Regions from separate parts of the Alteromonas sp. WD8-37 genome, predicted to be linked through region 1. Evidence: predicted binding sites of a transcription regulator. Region 1 holds the regulator's gene; each other region holds the start of a gene.

Region 1 (5,967 bases):
GATTGAGCTGGAAGCCGATGTCATCGTAAAAAGTTTACAGCCAAATGAGTATGTCAGCCGTATAACTACTGATTTTATTAGGATTAATTTAGAAGATAAAACCTTGTCGAGCAATCAGCCGGTGGCAATTCACGGTGTTGAATTCACGGTAAAAAGCAATGGCATCACAGGCGATCTTCGCACCCAGGAATATGAGTTAATTGACCATGTACAAACTGTTTACTCTACTGGCCGCTAGTGCAGTGGCCCTGGCGTTGAGCAGCCCTGCTGCCTATGCCGGCTCCGCCGATTTTCAAAAACCCATTGCGGTGGACGCCCGCACGCAGTCGATGGACGGCAAAAACAAGATCACGCGGTTTAAAGGCAATGTGGTCATTACCCAGGGGTCGCTGACCATCCAGGCCGATGAGGTCGAGGTGAATGCACAGCAGGGACAAGGCCGTGAAATTATGATTGCCCGCGGTAATCCGGCCACCTATTCGCAAACCATGGATGATGGCAGCAAGGTGCAGGCCCAGGCCAATGAACTGCGTTATGAAGTCGATAAGCGCACTATCTCTATGTCAGGCAATGCTCAGATCCGCCAGAACACCAGTATGGTGCAGGGCGACACCATCACCTATGACATGGTTAAAGAGCAATTGCTGGCAACCAGCAGCTCTGATGATAAAGAAAGCCGGGTCAAGACAATCTTTCGTCCCAATGCCGTAAAACAGCTTAGCGATGGGCAAAAAAAGGCTGCTGAGGACAAACAAGACAACTCACAATCGCGCAGTAAAGGTAACTAACAACTATGGCAACATTGACAGCCTCCAATCTGGCCAAGGCATATAAATCCCGCCAGGTGGTGACCGATGTCAGCCTAGCGGTCTCGACCGGTCAAATCGTTGGTCTGCTGGGCCCGAACGGGGCCGGTAAAACCACAACCTTTTACATGATTGTGGGTCTGGTGCCGCTGGATAAAGGCAAAATTGCCATTGATGAGCATGAGCTGACTCACCAGCCGATGCACGAACGCGCTCGCAAGGGTATTGGGTATCTGCCGCAGGAAGCGTCGATTTTTCGCAAACTGACCGTGCTTGAAAATATCATGGCCATTTTGGAAACCCGTAAAGATTTGTCGGCCGACAAACGTGAAGAAGAAGCCGATGCGCTACTTGATGAATTCAATATCAACCATATACGTAATAGTACAGGGATGAGTTTGTCAGGCGGGGAGCGACGCCGGGTAGAGATTGCCCGCGCGCTGGCCGCCGACCCACAGTTTATCTTACTGGATGAACCCTTTGCCGGTGTTGACCCTATATCAGTAAACGACATTAAAAAAATTATTCAGCATTTGCGTGACCGCGGTATCGGTATTTTGATCACTGATCATAATGTGCGCGAAACCCTCGATGTCTGTGAAGAAGCGTATATCGTTAGTCATGGTGAGCTAATTGCCCAGGGCAGTGCTGAACAAGTATTAAGCAACCAGAAAGTACGGGATGTATACCTGGGTGAACAATTCAGGCTATAGTTTAAGCAAACACTGTTGTTAGCCGCATCTGTCACCTTTTTTGTAAACGCGTACCAGAATTTTAAATAAGACGTAGATGAAACCATCTTTACAGCTAAAATTTAGTCAACAGTTAACCATGACGCCGCAATTGCAGCAGGCTATCAAGTTGTTGCAACTGTCGACGTTGGATCTGCAACAGGAAATTCAGGAAGCGCTTGATTCCAATCCGTTACTGGAAGTGGATGAGTCTGGCGATAACGAGGTCAGCGAAAAGAATAACCTCGATAGCGACAGTGACGGGGCCGATGCCACCGCCAGTACGTCAGACAATTTAGACTCTGGCGAAGCGCTGGAAAAAAACGATTTACCTGATGAGTTGCCCATCGACAGCACCTGGGACGAATACTATTCGGCCTCGTCGGCGCCTGCGCCCGGCCCCAGTAATGATGAAGACCAAGTGTTTCAGGGCGAAACCACCGAAAATATTCAGGACCACCTGCTGTGGCAGATGCGTCTGACCCATTTTTCAGACACCGACCGGGCGATTGCCACCGCTATCATCGACTCCATTGACGAGTCGGGTTACCTGACCGTGACTGTTGACGACATTCTACAAAGCGTCAACGATGAAGACATGGAAGAGCTGGTGGAAGCCGATGAGGTGGAATGTGTGCTTAAACGCATTCAGATGTTTGACCCCATTGGCTCTGGCTCACGTACGCCGCAGGAATGTCTGCTGGTGCAATTAAAGCAGTTTGCTCCAGACACCCCATGGGTAGCCGAAGCCACCATGCTACTGCAGGAATATTCGGATTTATTAGGCAGCAAAGATTACCGTACCCTGATGCGCAAGACCCGTTTGAAAGAAGACCAGTTGCGTGAAGCCATGCGGTTGCTGCAAACCCTAAATCCACGCCCGGGTAGCGCGCTGGTGACCAAAGAGCCTGAATATGTCATTCCCGATGTGTCAGTAAGCAAAAAAAATGGGCGCTGGAATGTGGAACTAAACCCGGACAGCCTGCCCAAATTAAGTGTAAATCAGCAATATGCCGCAATGAGCCGGCGCGCGCGTAATAGCAGCGACTCGCAGTTTATTCGTTCGCATATGCAGGAAGCCAAGTGGTTTATCAAAAGCTTAGAATCGCGCAATGAAACCCTTTTGAAAGTGGCCAATTGTATTGTGCAGCAGCAGATGGCGTTTTTTGAGCACGGCCCGGAAATGATGAAGCCAATGGTGCTTAATGATGTGGCCGAGATGGTCGATATGCACGAGTCCACCATTTCACGTGTTACCACGCAAAAATACATGCACACGCCGCGCGGTATTTTTGAGCTGAAGTACTTTTTCTCCAGCCATGTAGCTACAGAATCCGGCGGGGAATGTTCTTCCACTGCGATTCGTGCTTTAATCAAAAAACTGGTGGCCGCTGAGACCCCCAGCAAACCGTTAAGCGACAGCAAAATTGCGACATTGTTGGCCGAGCAAGGCATTAAAGTTGCCCGGCGGACAATTGCAAAATACCGGGAGTCGTTATCGATTCCCCCGTCTAACCAACGCAAGAGCCTTATCTAGCAGTAAAGGCGAGCTTCACAATAAGGAAGACGAAATATGCAAATAAACCTTACTGGTCATCATGTTGAGATCACTGATTCTTTGCGTAACTATGTCGATTCAAAATTTAGTAAGCTGGAACGCCATTTTGACCACATTTCTAATGTGCATGTCATTTTGAATGTTGAAAAATTGACACAAAAAGCTGAAGCTACGGTTCATTTAAGCGGTGCAGAGGTATTTGCATCGTCCGAGAATACGGATATGTATGCCGCCATTGACAGTATGATTGATAAGCTCGACCGCCAGGTTATCAAGCATAAGGAAAAACTGAAAAAACACTAATGTCTGGTATGGATATTCAAACCCTTGTCAGCCTGGACCGCACAAAATGTGCGGTCCAGTGCAATAGTAAGAAACGGATTCTGGAGATCATCAGCGACATCGCTGCCCAGAACAATCCTGAGATCGAGCAAGGTACTGTGCTCTCCAGTTTGCTCAACCGTGAGCGCATGGGTAGCACCGGCATCGGTAATGGTATTGCCCTGCCCCACGGCCGCCTGCCAGGCTTAGACCGCGTTATCGCCATTGTGGTAACCAGTGAGCCAGCCATCGACTTTGATGCCATCGACAATAAGCCGGTGGATATCTTTTTTACCCTGCTGGTTCCTGAAGAACAAACCGAAGGACATCTGCAAACGCTGGCCATGGTGGCCGGTAAACTAAATGATAAAGAAACCGTAAAAGCCATTCGCCGCGCTGCCACCAGTGATGATATAGTCACAGCACTACAATAAATCACAGCATCCTAGTTGCATACGGCAGGGAGACACGCGTTGAAACTTATCATCATCAGTGGCCGTTCTGGTTCAGGTAAATCGGTGGCGCTGCGGGCGCTGGAAGATTTAGGCTATTACTGTGTCGATAATATCCCGGTCAATTTATTGCCTGCGCTGACCCATTCGGTGTCTGAAGAATATGATCAGGTCGCGGTCAGCATTGATGTGCGTAACCTGCCCAAAGATCCCAATGAACTGGTGGAAATCCTCGATTATTTGCCCGAATCCTGGGGCATGACCGTGGTGTATATCGATGCCAGCGACGATATCCTGGTAAAACGGTTTAGTGAAACCCGCCGCTTGCACCCGCTGGCTAAGATGAATAAATCGCTGGCCGATGCTATTCACACCGAACGCGAGCTGCTGGCGCCGATTGCCGAACGCGCTGATTTGTACATTGATACCGACTCGCTGTCTATCCACCAACTGGCCGAACTGATTCGGGAGCGGATCCTGGGCAAAAAAAGCTCGCGGCTGGTAATGGTGTTTGAATCGTTCGGCTTTAAGCATGGTATCCCTAAAGATGCCGACTATGTCTTTGACGCGCGGTTTTTACCTAATCCCCACTGGGAACCGGATCTGAAACATCTGACTGGCCTGGACGGCCCGGTGGAAGTCTTTTTAGGCTCGCAACCCATGGTAACCAAGTTTATCTGGCAAATCCAAAATCTGATCACCACCTGGCTGCCTCACCTAGAACGTAATAATCGCAGTTATGTCACCATTGCCATTGGCTGCACCGGTGGTCAGCACCGTTCAGTGTTTGTGGCTCAGACCCTGGCCAAAACCTTTCGTGATATTCATCCGGATGTACAGATCCGGCATCGGGAGCTGGCAAAACAATGAAAATAGAAAAGCAACTGACCATTGTTAATAAACTGGGCCTCCATGCCCGCGCCGCCACGCAGCTGGTGTCTTTGGCCAATCAGTTTGATGCTCACATCACCCTGGTCAAAAGCGATAAAACCGCCGATGCCAACAGTGTGCTGGGGCTGATGATGCTGGAAAGTCACCAGGGCGAGCAGGTTACCGTGATCAGTGATGGCCCGGATGCCGAAGCAGCCATGCAGGCCATTGAATCATTGATTGCCGGACGGTTTAACGAAGACGAATAAGTTCGGCACACGCCGCCGGCCATAAGCTGGCGCACAGCATCTTTCAGCGACCCTTTTTATTTCGGACCCGACACACTGTGGCAGAAGCACTGGAATCAAAATTTGCACAAAGTCAGCTGCGTACCTTAAACGCAGCGCTTTCGGCCGGGCGCTTTGTGGCGGTACGCAAAATGCTGCACGAGCTGCCACCATCGGATGTGGCTCTGGTACTGGAGTCCAGCCCCACCAAAACCCGTGATGAGCTATGGGAGCTGATTGACGGCGATTTGCACGGCGATATCCTAGAAGAACTCTCCGAAGATGTACGTAACGGCATCATCACCAAGATGGCGCCGGTCAGCGTGGTGGACGCGCTGGAAGAAATGGACACCGATGATCTGGCCGAGACTTTAAGCAGTCTGCCGGATGAAGTGTTGCAGGATATTCTGCAATCCATGGACACCCAGGATCGGCTGCGCGCCGAGCAGGCATTGTCCTACGGTGAGGAAACCGCCGGTTTCATCATGAACACCGACACCATCACGCTGCGTCCGGATGTGACCGTGGATGTGGTGCTACGCTATATCAGGCTCAAAGGGGAACTGCCGGAAAACACCGATACCTTTTATGTGGTCAACCGCACCGACAACCTGGTCGGACTGGTGCCGGTGGCCCGTCTGCTCACCGCCGACCCGGAAGACACCGTATCGGAGGTGATGGATGATGATGCCGAAGCCATCCCGGTGAATATGCCTGATGATGAAGTCGCCAGCCTGTTTGAGCGCTATAACTGGCTTTCTGCGCCGGTGGTGGATGACAAGTACCGCTTAGTGGGCCGGATCACCATCGACGATGTGGTGGATATTATTCGCGAAGACGCCGAACACTCTATGATGAGCATGGCCGGTCTGGATGACGAAGAAGATACCTTTGCCCCGGTGTGGCAGAGTACCCAGCGCCGCTCGGTGTGGCTGGGGGTCA
Region 2 (5,967 bases), on a different contig from region 1:
GAGATCATGGCCTCACTGGGTGTGCGCAAATTTGATGATTTGGTCGGCCGCACCGACTTGCTGCAGGTACTTGATGGCATCTCTGCCAAACAAAACCGGCTGGATTTGTCGCCGCTGCTGGCCATGCCGCATCCGGGCGAACATACCCGGCTGTTTAATTCGCAAACCACCAATCAGCCTATGGATAAGGGCGAATTGAATGCCCAGCTGTTCAAAGATGGCCAGGAAGCCGTACAGCATAAAACCGGAGCGAGCCTAAGCTACCCGATCCGCAATACTGACCGCTCGGTGGGTGCTTTACTGTCTGGTGAGATTGCCAAGCATCACGGCAATCAGGACATGGAAGACTACCCCATCACCGTGCAGTTTACCGGCACCGCCGGGCAAAGCTTCGGGGTGTGGAATGCCGGCGGCTTACACATGCGCATTGAAGGCGATGCTAACGACTATGTGGGCAAAGGCATGACCGGCGGCAAGCTCGTGATCTACCCGCCTCACGGCGTTCCGTTTGATGCACCTAACTCGGCCATCATGGGCAACACCTGCCTGTATGGCGCCACCGGCGGTAAATTGTTTGCCGCTGGCCGGGCCGGCGAACGCTTTGGCGTGCGTAACTCTGGTGCCGTGGCTGTGGTCGAAGGCATTGGTGACAATGGCTGTGAATACATGACCGGCGGCATTGTGGCGGTACTGGGTAAGATCGGCGTCAACTTTGGTGCTGGTATGACTGGTGGCTTCGCCTACTTGTACGATGTCGATGGGGATCTGGACAACCGCGTCAATATGGAGCTGGTTGAGGTTATGGAAGTGGCCGACAAAAATATTTTGGTGGAGCATCTGCGTGGGTTGATTAATCAGCACTACGAAGAAACCGGCAGCGAACACTCGTTGCGTTTGCTGACAGACTTCACCCACACACTGAGCAAGTTTAAGTTGATTAAACCCAAGACCAGTGACGTGAAAAACTTGCTGGGCCATATCAGCCGCTCCAGCGACGAACTTCGCATTCAGGCGCAGTAGGAGGTTTTATGGCTAAGAATGTATATCAGTTTGTAGATGTTGAGCGTATTGATCCGCCTAAAAAACCTATTCAGGTCAGAAAGTCGGAATTTGCTGAAATTTATCAGCCGCTGAGCCAGTCGCAAACCGAAGGCCAGGCCGATCGCTGCCTGGACTGCGGTAACCCGTACTGTGAATGGAAGTGTCCGGTGCACAACTATATTCCGCAGTGGCTGGCGCTGGCCAACGAAGGCCGTATCATGGAAGCGGCGGAGTTGTCTCACCAGACTAACAGCTTGCCGGAAGTCTGTGGCCGGGTGTGCCCACAGGATCGCTTATGTGAAGGCGACTGTACCTTAAATGACGAGTTTGGTGCGGTAACCATCGGCAGTATCGAAAAATACATCACCGATACCGCGTTTAAGATGGGCTGGCGGCCAGACATGTCTGATGTGGAATGGACCGACAAAAAAGTGGCCATCATCGGCGCAGGGCCAGCCGGTCTGGCGTGCGCCGATGTATTGGTGCGCAATGGCATCAAACCGGTGGTGTACGACAAATACGAAGAGATTGGCGGTCTGCTAACCTTTGGGATCCCGTCGTTTAAGCTGGAAAAAGATGTGATCAAACTGCGTCGGCAGATCTTTTCTGACATGGGCATCGAGTTTCGTCTGAACACCGAAATCGGCAAAGATGTTGAGTTTGACGATCTGATGGAGCAGCATGATGCGGTGTTTTTAGGCATGGGCACGTATAAATCCATGCAGGGTGGCTTTGAGCATGAACGGGTAGAAGGTGTGTTTGAAGCCCTGCCCTTTTTAATTGCCAACACCAACCGTGTCATGGGCATTGAAAAAGATCCAGCCGACTTTATCGATATGAAAGGTAAAACGGTGGTGGTCTTGGGCGGTGGTGACACCACCATGGACTGTGTCCGTACCTCGATCCGTCAGGGTGCCAAAAAAGTGATTTGTGCTTACCGCCGTGACGAGCAGAGCATGCCCGGCTCGCGCCGTGAAGTGGTCAATGCCCGCGAAGAAGGCGTCGAGTTTCGCTTTAACCTGCAGCCGCTGGATATTGCCGTGGACGAGAACGGCAAGGCCGTTGGCGTTAAGCTGGTGAAAACCGAGATGGGCCCGCCGGATGTGAACGGCCGGCGCCGCCCGGTAGAGGTCGATGACTCTGAGCATGTACTGGAAGCGGATGCGGTGATCATCGCCTTTGGTTTTCAGCCCAGCCCGGCCAGCTGGTTTGCCGACTATGGCATCATTCTGGATGAAAAAGGCCGGGTTATCGCCCCGTCCAAAGGCAAATTTGCTTACCAGACTGCCAATCCGAAAATCTTTGCCGGCGGCGATATGGTCCGTGGCTCTGATTTGGTGGTGACCGCCATTGATGAAGGCCGTAAAGCCGCCCATGGCATGCTGGATTTTCTGGGCGTTTAACCACCCTTAAGCCAGCAGTCTGTGGCAGTGCTAATAAGCCGGTATCTTGATTAAACCAAGGCACCGGCTTTTTTGTTTGCCAATCTGCTTGGCCGGCCCCCCGGCATACCCAGCTATCATCTTACATACCTAAACAGACCCCTTGGCCAGTTGAAGCGCCTATCCCCCCCTCCTATAGTAGAAACAAGATAACAACCAGAATTCGAACAGCTTATGAAATTGTTTCGCGCATTGCTGGCCGGTGCCAGCCTGCTGGCGGTATCCCCTGTCAGCGCCACCTCTCAGCCCGACACCCAGGCCTGCCCGGGCGCTTTTTACAGTATTGCGATGCCCGGCGATGCGGTGCAGTGCCAGCGCTTTGACGATGAGATGCCGGCGTCACTGGTGTTTCATTCACCCATGAGTCAAGACCAGATCCTAGCCTGGTACCAGGCTAATATGCCGCAACTGGGTGTGGCGAGTCAGTTCAATGGCCGGGTGGTATTAACCGCCCAGCACAATGCGATTCGTGTTGTGGTCTCCCCGGATAATCAAGGCTCCCAGGTCGACCTGCTAGTGGTCGATAGTTTACTTGCCAGTCAATAGTCTGAGCACTGACAGGGCCTGCGCCCCCAACCAGCGGGCCTTTGTCAGCTTTTTTTCCTTCTTTCCAGCTAGCACAAGCGCGTGCTTCGCGAGCAGTCATACCAAGTTGGCATTCGTTAAGCGTCAAAAAATCACTTTGGCACTGCCTTTGCAAAATCCCTGATGAACATTGTTTTTAACCGGTTTGCGTCAGATTTCTGACACTCCCGCAGCCCGGCATGTCGAGGATGACCTATGGAATTGGCAATTATCTTAATGATGCTGTTGATTGTGGTGGCCGCAGCCGCCATCAAACTGTCTGACAGTGGTGTCGCGTTTCCGTTTAAACGCCGGCCACAGCTGTTTACTCCGGTTGAACATTCATTTTTAAACCTGATTGAGCAGGCGATGGGCCGCGAGTTTCGCATTATCTGTCGGGTGCGCTTATCCGATGTGCTGGCGGTGCGCCAGAGCACCTCAAAAAAGCAAGCCAGTGCAGCGCTGACTCGCGCCTCAGCCCGCCAGCTGGACTTTGTATTGTGTGATAAGCAGGACATGACCCCGGTGCTGGCGGTGGACCTGGTGCATCAAAGTGGCAAAGAAGGCTACAAAGCGCAGCGTGACTGGTTTGTGTCCGGCGCGTTGGATGCCGCTGGTATTCCCCATGCACGCATCAAGGTCAAATCAGGCTACACGCTGGAAGAAATCCGTGAATGCATGGAAACCAAACTGATTGCCTATCGGCGCAAACAACAAAAGCTGGCCCAGGTGCCTACCCATAATCCGGTTACGCCGAAGCGCCCCACCCGCCCGCTACGCTCCAGCCGCGCAGCTGCATAAGCTAACACATCATTTTCTTAGGAAGACAGCCCGCCCCCAGGCGCTGTCTTCCATTTTCCTGCTGTCAGTAGCCGCCAAATCGTTTACCATGAGTGTTTTTTCACAGTTCAATTAGCGCATTTGCCGGCGCTTGGGTAATACACTATGTCAACAATTGGAATTCTGGGCGCCATGGATCAGGAAGTGGCCCTGCTTAAAGAGTCATTATCAGATCTCACCAGCCGCCAGTGGCATCATCTAACCTTTTATGAAGGCCAATTGCATGGCCAATCTATTGTGCTGGTCAAATGTGGCATCGGCAAGGTCGCAGCCACGGTGGGCACCACTGCGCTGATCCAGTTGTATCAGCCGGATTATGTGGTCAATACCGGCTCGGCCGGTGGCTTTGATCAGGCGCTGGATATTGGCGATGTGGTGATTGGCTCTGCGCTGCTGCACCATGATGTGGATCTGACCTTTTTTGGTTATGCGCCTGGCCAGTGCGCTGGCGAGATGCCTGCTACCTACCCGTGCGATGCCCGCCTGATGGACGCAGCTAGCACCGCTACTGCCCAACTGGGTGATGTGAAATACACCACCGGCTTGATTTGTACCGGCGATGCCTTTGTCGGCAGTGATGAAGCCGCCGAAAAGATCCGCCAGACCTTTTCTGATATGAAAGCCTGTGAAATGGAAGGCGCGGCCATTGCCCAAACCTGTTACATGTTAAGCACACCCTTCGTGGTCATCCGCTCACTGTCCGACATCGCTGGCAAAACCTCCACCGTGTCGTTTGCCGAATATCTGGATACCGCGGCCCGTCATTCTGCCCAGCTGGTGATGGGCATGGTGGCCGAACTGGCTGACTAAGACCTTGTGATGGATGCTTGGTGGCAGCAACCTGCTGTGGTTTCTGTGGCAGTGCTGCTTAGTGCTGTGGCAAGCGATGCTCTTTGGCGCTGGCCCCGGGCCAGTCACCCGCTCACGCTGGTGCGCTTTTTAGCCGAAGCCATGGCCGGCAAGGTGCGTCCATCATCTTCTACCAGCGCTCGCCAACACCGAATTTCCGGCTCGCTGGGCGCACTGCTGTTGGTACTGCCACTGGCCATTGTGCTGGCCAACCTGATTGCTCTGGCCTACTACCCGTGGTTTTTTGAAGCGCTGATCCTGCTGGCCATGTTGGACTTTGGCCATGACCGTAAACACTACCGCCAGCTGGTTGGCGCCTTAAAAGCCAATAAAAAACTGCTGGCGCGGGATCGTCTGGCCTTGCTGGTCGCCCGGGACACTCAGCGATTATCCGATATCGGTATTGCCAAGGCCGCCATTGAGGCATTGCTGCTGCGCTTTTATGCCATCTATTGCGGCGTGATTGTCTGGTACCTCATCGCCGGCCCGATTGGCGCGCTAAGCTACCGGTTTTTGCTGGCCATCTGCTGGCAATGGCACGATCGACGCCCGGGCTTTTATCACTTTAACCGGCCGGTGCGCACCCTGATTAAATTACTGATGTGGCCGCCACGGCTGTTAGGCATGCTGTGTATTGCCATCAGCACCAACCCGCTTAGCGCCTGGCGCGGCCTGCGTCAGTGCCCGGCAAAAGACAGTGGCGCCCGCATTCTGGCCATGTTTGGCAGGGCGATGGGTATTGAGCTGGGCGGACCGGCCATTTACCACAGTCAGACTATCCGCTACCCGCGGGTAGGCGGCGCCCGCGCTGTGCGCTTTTCTGATCTGGTGTATGTGTACCGGGCCATCATGCGCGCTGCCATTGTTCTGGTATGCCTGGCCAGCCTGCTGCTACTGGTGCCCCTGCTATGAAGCTCTTGCGTCGCTATTTACTGCACTGCCTGTTTCTGGCCGTTGTGTTATGCAGCCGCCAGGCGTGGGCCGGCCCCACGGTAGTGTCCCTGGCCCCGCATTTAACCGAATGGGTGTACAGCCTCGACTATCAGGACAAGCTGCTGGCGGTGAGCGCGCACAGTGATTATCCGGCGGCCGCCAGTCAACTGTCGCAGGTAGCCGATGCCAACGGGGTGGACATCAAAGCGATTGTGAAACTACAGCCGGATCTGATCCTGGCCTGGCAAGGTGGCAATAAACCGCAGGATATTGCGCGTTTGCGTCAGCTGGGCTTTGC
Region 3 (5,967 bases), 190 kb from region 1:
TGGCGCCAGGGCCACAGCCGGTACAGATATTCATTTCCCGCAGGCCCAGTTGATAGCCCACTTCCTTGGTATACTTGTATTCGTGCTGGTTGATGGAATGGCCGCCCCAGCACACTATGGTGTTCAGCTCGTCGTTGCCTGCCAGGGCCTGGGCGTGACGCAACATATCAAACACCATATCGGTGGTACCCTGATTGTCGGTGGTTACCTTTTCGTGGACAAAATCGTACTTATTGCCCATAAACAGCATATCGCGCAGCACGGCAAACAAATGCTCATGCACCCCGCGCACCAGCTTATCATCTACAAACGCTACTTCTGGTGGGTTGATCAACTCAATTTTGACGCCGCGCTCCCGGCGTACCAGCTTGACATCAAAATCTTCGTACGGGGCAAACAACACCTCGTAATTATCCTCGTCCACACCACTGTTAAGGACAGCCAGGCAGCAGTTTCGAAACACATCATACAGTGCACTGTGGGTAGTATCCTGAAGTTGGGCTACTTCCATCTGAGATAGCTGGCTCATCCAGCCAAGGGGATTTAACTGCAGTTTTTTCATTTATACATCGTCCTGGTCGATGACAACACAATTGCGGCCGGCTTTTTTTGCTTTATACAGATGTTGGTCGGCGCGCTCGAACACCTCTTCGGGCTTTTCACCATGACAAAAACAGGCACCCCCAAATGAGGCGGTAACAGTAACCCGTTGTTGTTTGAACTTAAACGGCAAGCGGGTGACTCGGGTTCGCAACTCCTCCAGTTTACAAAAAAGCTGTTCACGATCGGTGCCGGGGATTACCAGCACAAATTCTTCACCGCCCCAGCGGGCGATAAAATCTTCCGGAGCCAGTGCTTCTTTGACCTTTTTGCCAACGATTTGCAATGTTTTATCCCCGGCGGCATGGCCAAAGCGGTCGTTGACCGATTTAAAGTGGTCGATATCCATAATGGCCAGCGCCAGATTGGGGGAGCCGGCATCGACTGACTGGGTCAACGATTTGATTAGTTCATCATAGGCCTGGCGGTTGGGCAGCTGGGTCAGCGGGTCGGTCTGGCTGGCCTGGGTCTGGCGAGCCAGTTTTTTGCGATAAAAATCGGTTTGCTTTTGCAGCTCGTCCAGTTGGGCACGCATGCTATTAAGTTGCGCCATCAGTGCCTGCTGATGCTGCGCGTCGACCTGTTGACCCTGCTGCAAGGTGGTGCCTACTGCCTCAAGCTGCTGCTGGCTGACTTGCTTGAGCCCTTCCAGGGTTTGAGAGTTTTTCACCATGTCGGCAAATGTGCTGAGCTGACCACGTAACCGCTTAGCGGCAGTCTGGTGCGCATCAAAGCTTTCTTTGGATAAGTCGATGCTGGAGCTGACACAGTGATTGAGCGAGCCCAGGGCGGCGTGAATGCTGTTGATCACCTTGCCGGAAAATACCGCTTCATGCATTGAGTCTTTGACTACCAGACGCAATATGGCCAGACATACATTCAGCAGGGCTTCACTGCTTAAACCATCTGCAATTTGCTGGCTCAGCGCACTTAGCTGGGTATTGCCCGGGTGCTGGCGCCGGTAACTGAGCAGTAATTCGGCCAGCTCTTCACGCAGGCTGGCCATCAGCTGTTCTGCCTCACCGGATTGTGCGTCATTGGCCGCCTGCGGTGCAGGCTGGGCTTGAGAAAAGCCTTTGTATAGCGCCACCGTGCGCAGGCACAGCTGCAACAACTGGTGCAGATTCTGGCTAGGCTGGCGCGCCTGGGCCACTACATCGCCAGCCAGCCGCCGCATACTGGCTTCATGCTCCACATGCGGCAAAACTTGCTGCACGGCGTCTTCTATCTGCTGCACACTACTGGAGCGAATTTGCTGGAGCAACTGGGTGTCGGTGCTTAGCAGGGGGCTAAGTTTGGTAATACTCACCTGCGCCAGGCTGTAGTTAGCCTGGCCGCTAAGATGACTGCGCAGGGTACTGAGCTCGGCGTCCAGCTCGTCTGAATACCCCTGATAAAATACCGTCAGTCGCACGATAAATTGGGTGAGCAATTCATTGTACTGCTTAAGTGCGATAACCTGTTTGGATGCCGTCAATATCTCGATTCCCTGGCTTACAGTCTACTTTAAGTGTGACACATCTTAATATTTTTGCCTGTTACTGGCGCGCAGTGCGCAAGTTTGCATAAGGCGCTTCAAAATTGGAGCGGAACGGATTGATATCCAGCCCGCCGCGACGTGTATAGCGGGCCAGCACAGTGAGCTTTTGCATGCCGGGCAGGGCTGCAAGGTCGCAAAATATCCGCTCCACACATTGCTCGTGGAATTCATTATGCTGGCGAAAGCTAACCAGGTAACGCAACAGGCCGGCACGGTCGAGCGCCTGACCCTGATAACGGATCATAATACTGGCCCAGTCAGGCTGGCTGGTGATCAGGCAATTAGATTTTAGTAAATCACTGGTCAGGGTTTCGCTGACAACGTTATCCGAGACAGCCAGCAGGCTGGCATCCGGTAAGTAGGTATCAATGCTGATATCCTGCTCGTCAATATTGTCTCCTGGCAATGTGTGGACAGCCAGAGCATCAAACTCTGCTGGCAGCATAACCTTTACCTCTACTTTTTCGCCCGCACAGGCGGATAAATCCTGGCTCAGGGTCTGCGCGACTTTCTCGCGGGAGGCAAATGGGGTCTGGTTAAAGCTGTTGAGGTACAGCTTAAAAGATTTTGATTCAATCAGGTTGGCTGAAGTGACTGGCACCTGGCATTCCAAAATCCCCACCTGGGGTTTACCTTTGGGGGTTAACCAGGACAATTCATAGCCGGTCCAGGTATCCAGCCCGCTAAAGGGCAGCGCAGCACCATCAATGCCCTGAGCATCGCGGCTCAGGGCGCGCGGCACGCCCTGTAGCAAAGCGGGATTGTAATGTGCTTCATAGGCCACTTTCTGGCCCAGCGTCAAGGTGCCGGTCAGGTCATAATCAGTGGGATTTGTCATGATACTTCATTCACACGTACACTAATAAGAATGACCCCATCATAGCTGATTAGGCAGGCAAAAATTAGTCTGCAAAAGGATAATTTTTAATTTATGACAACTGCAATTGAAGCCAGTCTGGACCGTTTTATGGTCCAGCTTGAACAGGCCGGCCCACTGATGGCTGAATATGAGCCCGATTGGCCGACCCCGTGTGTGACCGATGCGCCTGATGCTGAAAACCAGGTGCAGTGGCAACCAGTGCGCCAGGAGCCGCCGGCAAGCTTTACCAATGTGGAAGAAGCGTTAGGCATCACCTTAAACGCCCAGTTATGTACCTTTTTTAGCCGCTATTACGCCATGAACCTGCCGGCCAGTGCGGCGCAGGGCCCGTGTGAGTTATTGCAGGCAATTAACGCCGATGATGTGGCCCGCTTACAGGAAAATCTGATTGGCCACGTGCTCATGAAGCGCCGCCTGAAGCAACCCGAAACGCTGTTTTTTGGCCTTACTGATCAGGACGAGCTGATCCTAAGTGTGGACAATCAGACCGGCCAGGTACTGCTGGAACGGGTGGGCAAAGCCGACACTGAGGTGCTGGCCGCAGACCTGGCAAGTTTTCTTGATAGTCTGACCCCGGCGGTATAACACGGCGCCATTCCGCCTCTGGCTTTAACTACGGTTTAGTTTGCCTGCTCCAGGCGCGCGATTAGCTGGGCCACCTGCTGCTCCAGGGTAGCCACACGCTGCTCCAGTGTAGCGGTGTGGCGGGTCGAGGTCGCCGCCGAGGCGGCTTCTGTGGGCGCAGCGGCTCGCGGGTTGGCCTGAAACCGTTTTATCGCTTCAATCGCCTGCGCCAGACTGACTTTGACCGGCGCCTTGGCGCGCAGCATCGCTACTGTAGGGGTCTGCCCGGCGCGCTGCATTTGCTGGCACACCTGCACCAGTTCGGCCATGGATAAAGAGGACATACAGGTTCCTTGTTTCGTAATCTTCGATACGGCCTAATTTACTAAATTTTAGTGATTTTACGCAAAACATTAATAATCTGGCCAGTGGTGATTTTTTAAATCCCAATAAATTCATAGGTTTACGTTTTGGCAGGTATCTTGATAGAGTGGTGTGTCTAATAACAACAACTTCTGTCTGACGATGCTACGGTTAGCGCGTGTATCTGGCCGGAAGACTCTGAACATTAATAAGGAAACACTCATGAAACATCTTGCTTTTCTGCTGGCTCTGAGCGCGCCGTTAACCCTGTCTGGCTGTATCATCTCAGTGGATGACCACAATGGTAGCTACAGTGCTGACTGGGAAGAGCGGGAGTTCAACAACCGTCGCCATATCGCTAACCTGGATATGGGCGCGGCCTATGAGACTGTGGTTGGTAGAATGGGCGTGGCCGATTTTAGTGAACTGCAACAACGTGAAGATGCCACCTATCGCATCCTTTACTACCGCACCCAGCGTACCGCCGATGACGGCATCACGACCAAAGATGAGTGTACTCCACTTGTATTTAAAAATGGTCAGCTGGTGGGCTGGGGGCAGGGCGCTGCTCACCTGATCTAATCTTTTCTTTCTTTTTGCAGGCGTTGGTGGCTATTATTTGACCACAGCATGTGATCTTTGTATCACCTTCAGCCATCGGAGCCTGCAATGACCCACCCTTCTGCCAGTTACGATCCCGCCCAGGTTAAAGCCTTGTTTTTAAGCGCCGACGACTTAAATGTCGCTGCGTCTATTTTATACAATGCGTATTTTGACGACCCGGTCTTCAGCGCTATCTTCGATGCACAAAAAGAAGATTATGATGCGCGTTTGCGCAGTGCCATTCGCGAAGAACTGAATGCATTTTGGGATTCTGATCAGATTTTGTTGGGGCTGTTTAATGATACTCGCCTGCTAGCCGTGGCTTGCCTGGTGGTGCCGGATGCTGGTTTTGCGCCGGCGCAGATGTGGCACTGGCGGGTCAAAATGATGCTCACCGCCGGCTGGGTCAGCACTCAGCAGCTGATAGAAAAAGAAAACAAGATTATCGATGCCATTCCAGCCCGGCATTTTCACATGCTGGCGCTGGTGGGGGTGCATCCGGATCATCAGCATCATGGTCTTGGACATCTATTGATGGAGGCAGTAGACAGTGTTGTTGAAGCACACCCCGCCACCGAAGGTATTGGTGTTTTTGCCACCTCCGCTAGTTATAAAGCGTTTTTTGAAGATACCGGCTTTAGCGCGGTCACCCCGTTGACGGTAGCCGATATTAATGGCGATATTCTGTATAAATCCCGACCAGCAGCCGGATAGACAAGACCAGCAACATATTACCTGTACGCAATTACCACAAAGTTTGTAAGAGATATCGCACAATCTTGTAAGTGTTTATACTTTTTTTGCTGACGCTTTTACGTGCAAATAATCTAAACCCTTTGTTTTTACATTGCTTTTGAACCTGCGTATGGATTTGAACGTAACCGGAACATAAATTTTTTGTAATTGTCTGTCGCAAAGAATTTCCTGAGAAGTACTATATTAATTGTCACACGGATACACGACGAGTCTGGAAGACACACGAACAGGATCCTATGGAACAGGGCATGCCTATATGGACCGTAGGGGAATGGATTTTGACATTAAGGATGATGTCAGTCAGGGACGTATCAGGGACCCCTTCAGGATGAAGTGTGCTGTAGGGACGCAGCTAAAGGATTGTTACCTCAGGACGGGGTAGAGTAGGAACTGTCAGGATGACAGGGGCTAATTGACTAGCCATCAGGGACAGGCAGGATGCACCATCAGGACCTCGCAGGATGCGAAAACTGAATTCACGGAGCAGTTCAGTGACCATGGACAAGGGACACGGATGATACCACGCGCACGGGCCAACGGATCTGGCCGCTGAACAGGATGTTCAGGTATGGCGCGTAGAAGGACGGGGTTCACGGTCGAACACCCCATGGGCAAGGCCACATTTTAGATTGTGGTTAACAAAGGAATTGTGTTTTTTGTC
Region 4 (5,967 bases), on a different contig from region 1:
CTGTTGCCGCCGGATACCTGGGCGCACAATGTACTGGTTAAGGTGTCTCTGCTGTTGATGATGTTTATCGCGCTGCTGACCATCTTTGCTGTGTTATCGACCTTAGAAGAGATGTACAACGCCTCGTACATGGGCAATCGCACGCCCATCACCGGTTTTGTGCAAGTCGCTAAGCTGATTTTCACCATCATAGTGGTGCTGCTGTGTATCTCGATTTTGGTCGAGCGCAATCCCATGTTGTTATTGTCGGGGGTCACCGCTCTGGCGGCCGTGTTGTTGCTGATTTTTCGCGATACCATCCTGGGTTTTGTGGCGGGAATACAGATTGCCGCCAACCGGATGTTTAAAAACGGCGACTGGATCCAAATCACTAAGTTTGAAGTGGATGGTGAGATTCGCGAGATTGGCCTGACCAATGTCAAAGTGCAAAACTGGGACATGACCATTTCGACCCTGCCGACCTATTCGCTGACCAATGAAGCGGTGAAAAACTGGCGCGGCATGCAGGAATCTGGCGGCCGGCGTATCAAGCGGGCGGTGTATATCGATATTCATTCCATTCACTTGTGCGATCCTGAGATGCTGGAACGGTTTGGCAAGATCCGCCATATCAGCTCGTATATCGAAGAAAAACTGGAAGCGCTGCGCGCCTTTCACAAAGATGCCAACATTGATGAAACCGATTTGCTGAACAGCCGTAAGCTGACCAATATCGGTACCTTTCGGGCTTACCTCAATGCTTATTTAGCTAAGCACCCGGACATCAACCAGACCATGCCGGTGATGGTTCGCCAGTTGCCGCCCAATGAACTGGGTCTGCCGCTGGAGTTGTATTGTTTTGCTACCGAAAAAGCCTGGGTAAAATACGAAGCGGTACAGGCGGATATTTTTGACCATGTGATGGCCATGCTGGATATTTTTGATTTGCGCGCTTACCAGCGTGACAGCCATTTACTGGCCTGGAGCTCCGAGCGGGCAGTACCGGCAAAATTGCAGCCGGAAGCCAGTCAGCCGGGAGCCGCTGAGACAGACCGGTAATCTCTGACCGGTCAACTCAGCGCGTAAGTGATTAGTCCGCACACCACCAGCCCGGCTACACCAAAAAAACCATACTCAATTTTTTGCTGAATGCCGGCGGTGCGTGCGCCGGTGATTCCCATGATCAGGCAGGTTACGCCTATCACAAAGGCCAACAGGCCAATGCCAAATCCTATCGCGCCAAACCATTCATTCATCATACGCCCTTAGCTGCCAAACTGTGCTGAGTATCTGTATGTTTATTATGCATTATTCTGCCCGGCTTACCAGCCTGACAATGTTAGCCGACGTACACAAAGTGCGCAGTAATTGGCCAGATTAGCTATATTTTAGTTAGACCACACACTAACTATATGCTCAGAAAGCACTAAGCAATTGAAAAATAAGCAGTAAAAACTTGGCGCGCAGGTTGCTACCCTGCTTGCTGTGTCTGTGCATCATTATAAAATAAGGAATCTGCATGAAACGTTTATTAGTAGCTGTCAGTGTCTGCGCGGGTTTGGCCGCCACCCCGGTCCTGGCGCACGACAACAATTGCGACATTGATTTACAGGGTGATCTGGATTTTACCGAACAGCAATTCACTATCACTATGCAAAACGACCAGCAGGTGACATTTTTTAATGATAACCGGGTCAGCGTGGACGGCGACACCCTTAGCCTGAATGATGACCAGCAGGCTTTGGTGGAAGATTACCGGGCTGCCATTAACGAAGCTGTGCCCATGAGCTTAGGGCTGGTAGCCGAAGGTTTTGAGCTGGCTGGCACCGCCATTACAGAAGTCTTCGGCCAATTGCTGGGGGCCGACGACCCTCTGGTCACCGATTTTCAGCAAACCCTGACCCAGATGCAGCAGGAAGTCGATCAGCATTTTTATGCCGAAGACGGCTCGGTGCGGGTGCGCCGCGATGATTTCGGCGACAATGGCTGGATGGAGTCGCAGTGGGAACAAAAATTCGAGCAAACCATCGAAGACATGGTCAGCGAAGCCACCGGTAAATTACTCATGGTAGTAGGCAAAGAAATGCTATCCGGTGATGGTGACATGAGCGATTTTGAACAGCGTATGGAAAGCTTTGGCGAAAATCTTGAGCAGCGCATCGAGCGTCAGGCCGAAGGCATTGAAGATAAAGCCGAGGACTTATGTGAAGTGTTACACGAAGCCGATGATGCTGAGCAGCAGCTGTCAGAGTCTGTGACCGAGTTGCAAACACTTAACCTGATTGAGCTGCAGTCGCATCGGCATAAAAATCTAAAATAATCCGATGCCGGCCAGGCCGGCGTTTAAAGCATGCTAGGATAATTTAACCTGTAATTGTAAGAGCATGCGATGAAACCAGATATTACCTTATGTGGCTGCGGCTGGCTGGGCCAGCAAGTAGCCCAACTGGCCCACCCGATCTACCATGTACTGGGCACCAGCCGCCTTACCGAAAAAAGCGCAGAAAAAGCCGCCACGCTAGCTGCAGCAGGCATCACGCCGATGCGTTTTAGCCTGGGCCAGTCAGCCACCGCTCTGGCAGCGGCAGCAGCGGGCAGCACGGTCATTCTAAATATTCCGCCGGGCGCCCGTAAAGGCCCGCTAGACCCGGCCTACCTGCCGCAGATGCTGGCACTGATCGAGGCCTTTGCCGCCCATCCGACCACCCAGCTAATTTTTTTGAGCACCACCTCGGTGTATGGCAACCAGCCGGGAGTTGTCACCGAAAAAACACCCCCCGCGCCGGTAACCGCCTCGGGAAAAGCGCATGTGGCCATTGAACAGCATTTGTTGCGCCGCTATCCAGAGCGTGCGTGTGTGGTGCGCCTGGCCGGGCTGGTGGGCCCCGGGCGTCACCCGGCGCGGTATCTGGCCGGGCGCTCGCTGGAGCAGGGTGAGCAGGTGGTCAATCTGGTGCACAGCGCCGATATCTGCCAGGCATTGCTGACCCTAATCCGTCAGCCCCGGCCCGGCCAGACATTGCATCTATGCAGTCTGCGCCATCCGAAGCGTGGCTATTATTATCCGTATTGCGCCGAGCAGATGGGCCTGGAAGCTCCGCACTTTGCGCCAGGCTTTGAACAACAAGCGCCGGCCGGCAAGCAGATTGATGCGCGTGCCAGCTGGGCAATGCTGGGTATTGAGCCGCGTTATGCCGACCCGTATGACATGTGCACGGTTGAAAATTAAAGAGGAATTAGAACAAAAAACACCCACGCCGGGCGGCGTGGGTGTGCAGGCAGGGGTTAAAATGCCGCAGCAATATTGGCAAACAATGACACGCCAAAATATTTCAGGCTGACCGTATTAATAAAGATCAGCAGCAGAATAACCGGAATGAAGGTGCTTAAGGATAAATCCACATAGCGCTCAAACCAACTGTCTTTGTAGTTGGGCGCGCCCTCCTGCAGAGCAGCATTGAAGTTGTGTTTTTTCCACCGATAGATCACAAAGATACAAATCAAAAAGCCATTGAGCGGCAAAATGGTGTCGTAAAACACATCATAAATCACATCAAAAAATGACTTGCTGGCCCCGGCATAGCTGGTGAATGACGTGAAAAAGTCCACAAAGCCAAACGACAAGGCACAAAAACAGCCCAGTGCAATGAGCAACACACCTAAGATGCTCAACGCTTTTTTGCGACTAACGCCTTTTTCATCCATCAAGGCAGCCACCGGCACCTCAAAGATAGATACCAACGAGGTAATAGCAGCAAAAAACACCAGCAAAAAGAACACACTGGCCACCACTGACGCGCCCACATAGCCAATACTGGTTTGCAGCGCTAAGAAAATTTTCGGCAAGAAAGTGAAAATCATGCCAATGGAAGATTCGCTTAGCTCCGCCGGGTTGGTATTGGGATTAAACGAAAAGATGGCGGGTAAAATCATCAGACCAGCGGTAAACGCCACCGCGGTGTCGGTGATAGCCACCAGCTTGGCGGAGTTAGGTACATCGGCATCTTTGGAAATATAACTACCGTAGGTGATCATGATCCCCATACCCAGCGACAGCGAGAAAAAGGCCTGAGCCAGCGCCCCATTGATTACCGAAGCATTAATTTTGTCAAAGTCCGGTATCAGATAAAACTTCACCCCGGCCATGGCATTTTCGCGGGTCAGGACAAAAATCACCAGCAGTATTAGCATGACGAATAACGATGGCATCAGCAGCTTGGCGGCTTTTTCGATGCCCTGACGCACCCCGCCCTGCAAAATCAGATATACAATCGCCGCCACTGCGGCCATGTAGATAAAGATGTGCCCGGAATTGATAAACAGACCAAAGGTGTCGGGTTCGGCCAGAACCGCCAAATCGCCGGTCACCGCCTCATACAGATAGCCAAAGATCCATACCGTGATCACCAGATAAAACACCGCAATCATAAACGGGGTCAGAATAGATAACCACCCGGCCACCTTCCAGCCCGACGCATTGTTGCTCAATGCATTGTAGCTACCCAGCGGATCTTTGCGCGCCTGCCGGCCTACGGTCATCTCGGCCAGCATCACCGGCAAGCAAATGGCAAACACAAAGATGGCGTACATCAATAAAAAAGCGCCGCCACCATTTTTGGCTGCGCCAACCGGAAACCCCACCAGGTTGCCGATACCCACAGCCGAACCGGCTGCTGCAAGAATAAACCCGATGCGCGATCCGAACTGTTCTCTGCCCCCGCTCATACGCAGCTTTCCCCTTCAACGTTATTGTTATTTATTGTTAGTCTCTGGCCGATTATTGTTGTAGCCCCCGTCAGCCGTGCGTTTCAGCGCGTTAGCGAGTGCTTTTTGGCCAGGTTTGTCAAAATGGTAACAGCAGTGTCACAAAATGTCTTGAGTTAAAGTGGCAAATACGCCGGGCAAAGCGTATCACCAACTTACCACTTCATGATCCCAATCAAGAAAATACGGGCTTTGGTCTGGCTTGAGGATGGGCAGCGCCGCCATTAACTGGGATACAGTAAACTCTGGCGAGAACAGCTTTTCGGCTTTGACATTGCGCTGGAATGGCTCGGATAAACCGGTATCCACCGTGCCGGGGTGGTAACACAGCAAGGTGGTTTGCTTGGCGCGCCGTCCATATTCTACCGCCGCGGTTTTCATCAGCATGTTGAGCGCTGCCTTGGACGCGCGATAGCCATACCAGCCACCAATACGGTTATCACTGATGCTGCCGACCCGGGCACTAAAACACACCAGTTGCGACGGTTCATCGCTCATCAGCTCCACCAGATGTTTAAGCCACAAGGCCGGGATGATGCTGTTGACCTGAAAGTACCGGTGCAGTTGCTCTGAGTTTAAATCTTCCAGCTTTTTTTCCGGCTGTAGTTCGTATCCGTCCACCTCACCATGCAAAATGCCCACGGTGCAAATCGCGGTAACCACCTGCTCATCGGCGTCGCGCAGCTGCTGGCAAAACGTGCTGATGGCTGTGGCATCGTCGGTACGTAAATCGATTTTTTCCACATTGTCCGGCCCGTCCTGGCTGCCATGCTGGCGCGCCAGCGCATAAATTTTGCGCTCGGGATTACGTTTGGCCAGCTGCGCCACCACTTCCCGGCCGATGCCGCCATTGGCACCAATTACCACATCCACCTGACTCATGATTGCTTTTTCTTATTACTTGATTGTGACGCTGGGCGGGCGCAACTGGTGTCGCATTGCGGGCCGCGTTTTTGGCCGGTCAACCAGTATGACAAGGTATAACGATGGCGGGCGAAGCCTTTATAAGCAACATCAGCCACATGCCGGATCAGCGGCCAGCGCAGCGGCGCATACAGCCAGCCCTTGCCCACCCGTTTCCAGGCGGCATGGGTGGCATCCAGCCCGCTAATGAGGGTACCGTCGGATTGTTGCACATGAATCCGGTTATTCAGCGCCTCCCAATCCAGCTGCGGATAACGCTGACTAAAATCATCTTGCTGAATATCTTCAAACTGGATCAGC

The links. Region 1 encodes sigma-54, which starts transcription at its own class of promoters, with help from an activator protein. Its sites were predicted from a motif close to GTTGGCACGNNNNTNGNNT; they were not measured.
Region 2: a site for sigma-54 is predicted at 3,165-3,183, ahead of ACTUJZ_RS11965 (DUF2726 domain-containing protein). Genes of this name have one in related genera too.
Region 3: a site for sigma-54 is predicted at 4,054-4,072, ahead of ACTUJZ_RS07285 (DUF3192 domain-containing protein). Genes of this name have one in related genera too.
Region 4: a site for sigma-54 is predicted at 1,435-1,453, ahead of ACTUJZ_RS14045 (DUF2884 family protein). Genes of this name have one in related genera too.

What each region holds. Positions count from the first base shown of each region.
Region 1 covers NZ_JBUZOV010000002.1:225,229-231,195, reverse strand. The annotation lists gene lptC (LPS export ABC transporter periplasmic protein LptC) at 1-238, shown strand, start outside; gene lptA (lipopolysaccharide transport periplasmic protein LptA) at 207-788, shown strand; gene lptB (LPS export ABC transporter ATP-binding protein) at 794-1,519, shown strand; gene ACTUJZ_RS06455 (RNA polymerase factor sigma-54) at 1,596-3,074, shown strand; gene hpf (ribosome hibernation promoting factor) at 3,111-3,398, shown strand; gene ptsN (PTS IIA-like nitrogen regulatory protein PtsN) at 3,407-3,850, shown strand; gene rapZ (RNase adapter RapZ) at 3,890-4,738, shown strand; gene ACTUJZ_RS06435 (HPr family phosphocarrier protein) at 4,735-5,007, shown strand; gene mgtE (magnesium transporter) at 5,085-5,967, shown strand, end outside.
Region 2 covers NZ_JBUZOV010000004.1:285,782-291,748, forward strand. The annotation lists gene gltB (glutamate synthase large subunit) at 1-1,020, shown strand, start outside; gene ACTUJZ_RS11955 (FAD-dependent oxidoreductase) at 1,029-2,444, shown strand; gene ACTUJZ_RS11960 (hypothetical protein) at 2,658-3,029, shown strand; gene ACTUJZ_RS11965 (DUF2726 domain-containing protein) at 3,264-3,848, shown strand; gene ACTUJZ_RS11970 (5'-methylthioadenosine/adenosylhomocysteine nucleosidase) at 3,993-4,697, shown strand; gene ACTUJZ_RS11975 (cobalamin biosynthesis protein) at 4,707-5,648, shown strand; gene ACTUJZ_RS11980 (helical backbone metal receptor) at 5,645-5,967, shown strand, end outside.
Region 3 covers NZ_JBUZOV010000002.1:410,426-416,392, forward strand. The annotation lists gene ppnN (nucleotide 5'-monophosphate nucleosidase PpnN) at 1-562, opposite strand, end outside; gene ACTUJZ_RS07265 (sensor domain-containing diguanylate cyclase) at 563-2,077, opposite strand; gene queF (NADPH-dependent 7-cyano-7-deazaguanine reductase QueF) at 2,139-2,978, opposite strand; gene syd (SecY-interacting protein) at 3,072-3,605, shown strand; gene ACTUJZ_RS07280 (hypothetical protein) at 3,641-3,928, opposite strand; gene ACTUJZ_RS07285 (DUF3192 domain-containing protein) at 4,170-4,529, shown strand; gene ACTUJZ_RS07290 (GNAT family N-acetyltransferase) at 4,617-5,264, shown strand.
Region 4 covers NZ_JBUZOV010000007.1:87,901-93,867, reverse strand. The annotation lists gene ACTUJZ_RS14055 (mechanosensitive ion channel family protein) at 1-1,038, shown strand, start outside; gene ACTUJZ_RS14050 (hypothetical protein) at 1,050-1,235, opposite strand; gene ACTUJZ_RS14045 (DUF2884 family protein) at 1,499-2,299, shown strand; gene ACTUJZ_RS14040 (NAD-dependent epimerase/dehydratase family protein) at 2,369-3,208, shown strand; gene ACTUJZ_RS14035 (sodium-dependent transporter) at 3,265-4,704, opposite strand; gene ACTUJZ_RS14030 (SDR family NAD(P)-dependent oxidoreductase) at 4,891-5,625, opposite strand; gene ACTUJZ_RS14025 (thiol-disulfide oxidoreductase DCC family protein) at 5,622-5,967, opposite strand, start outside.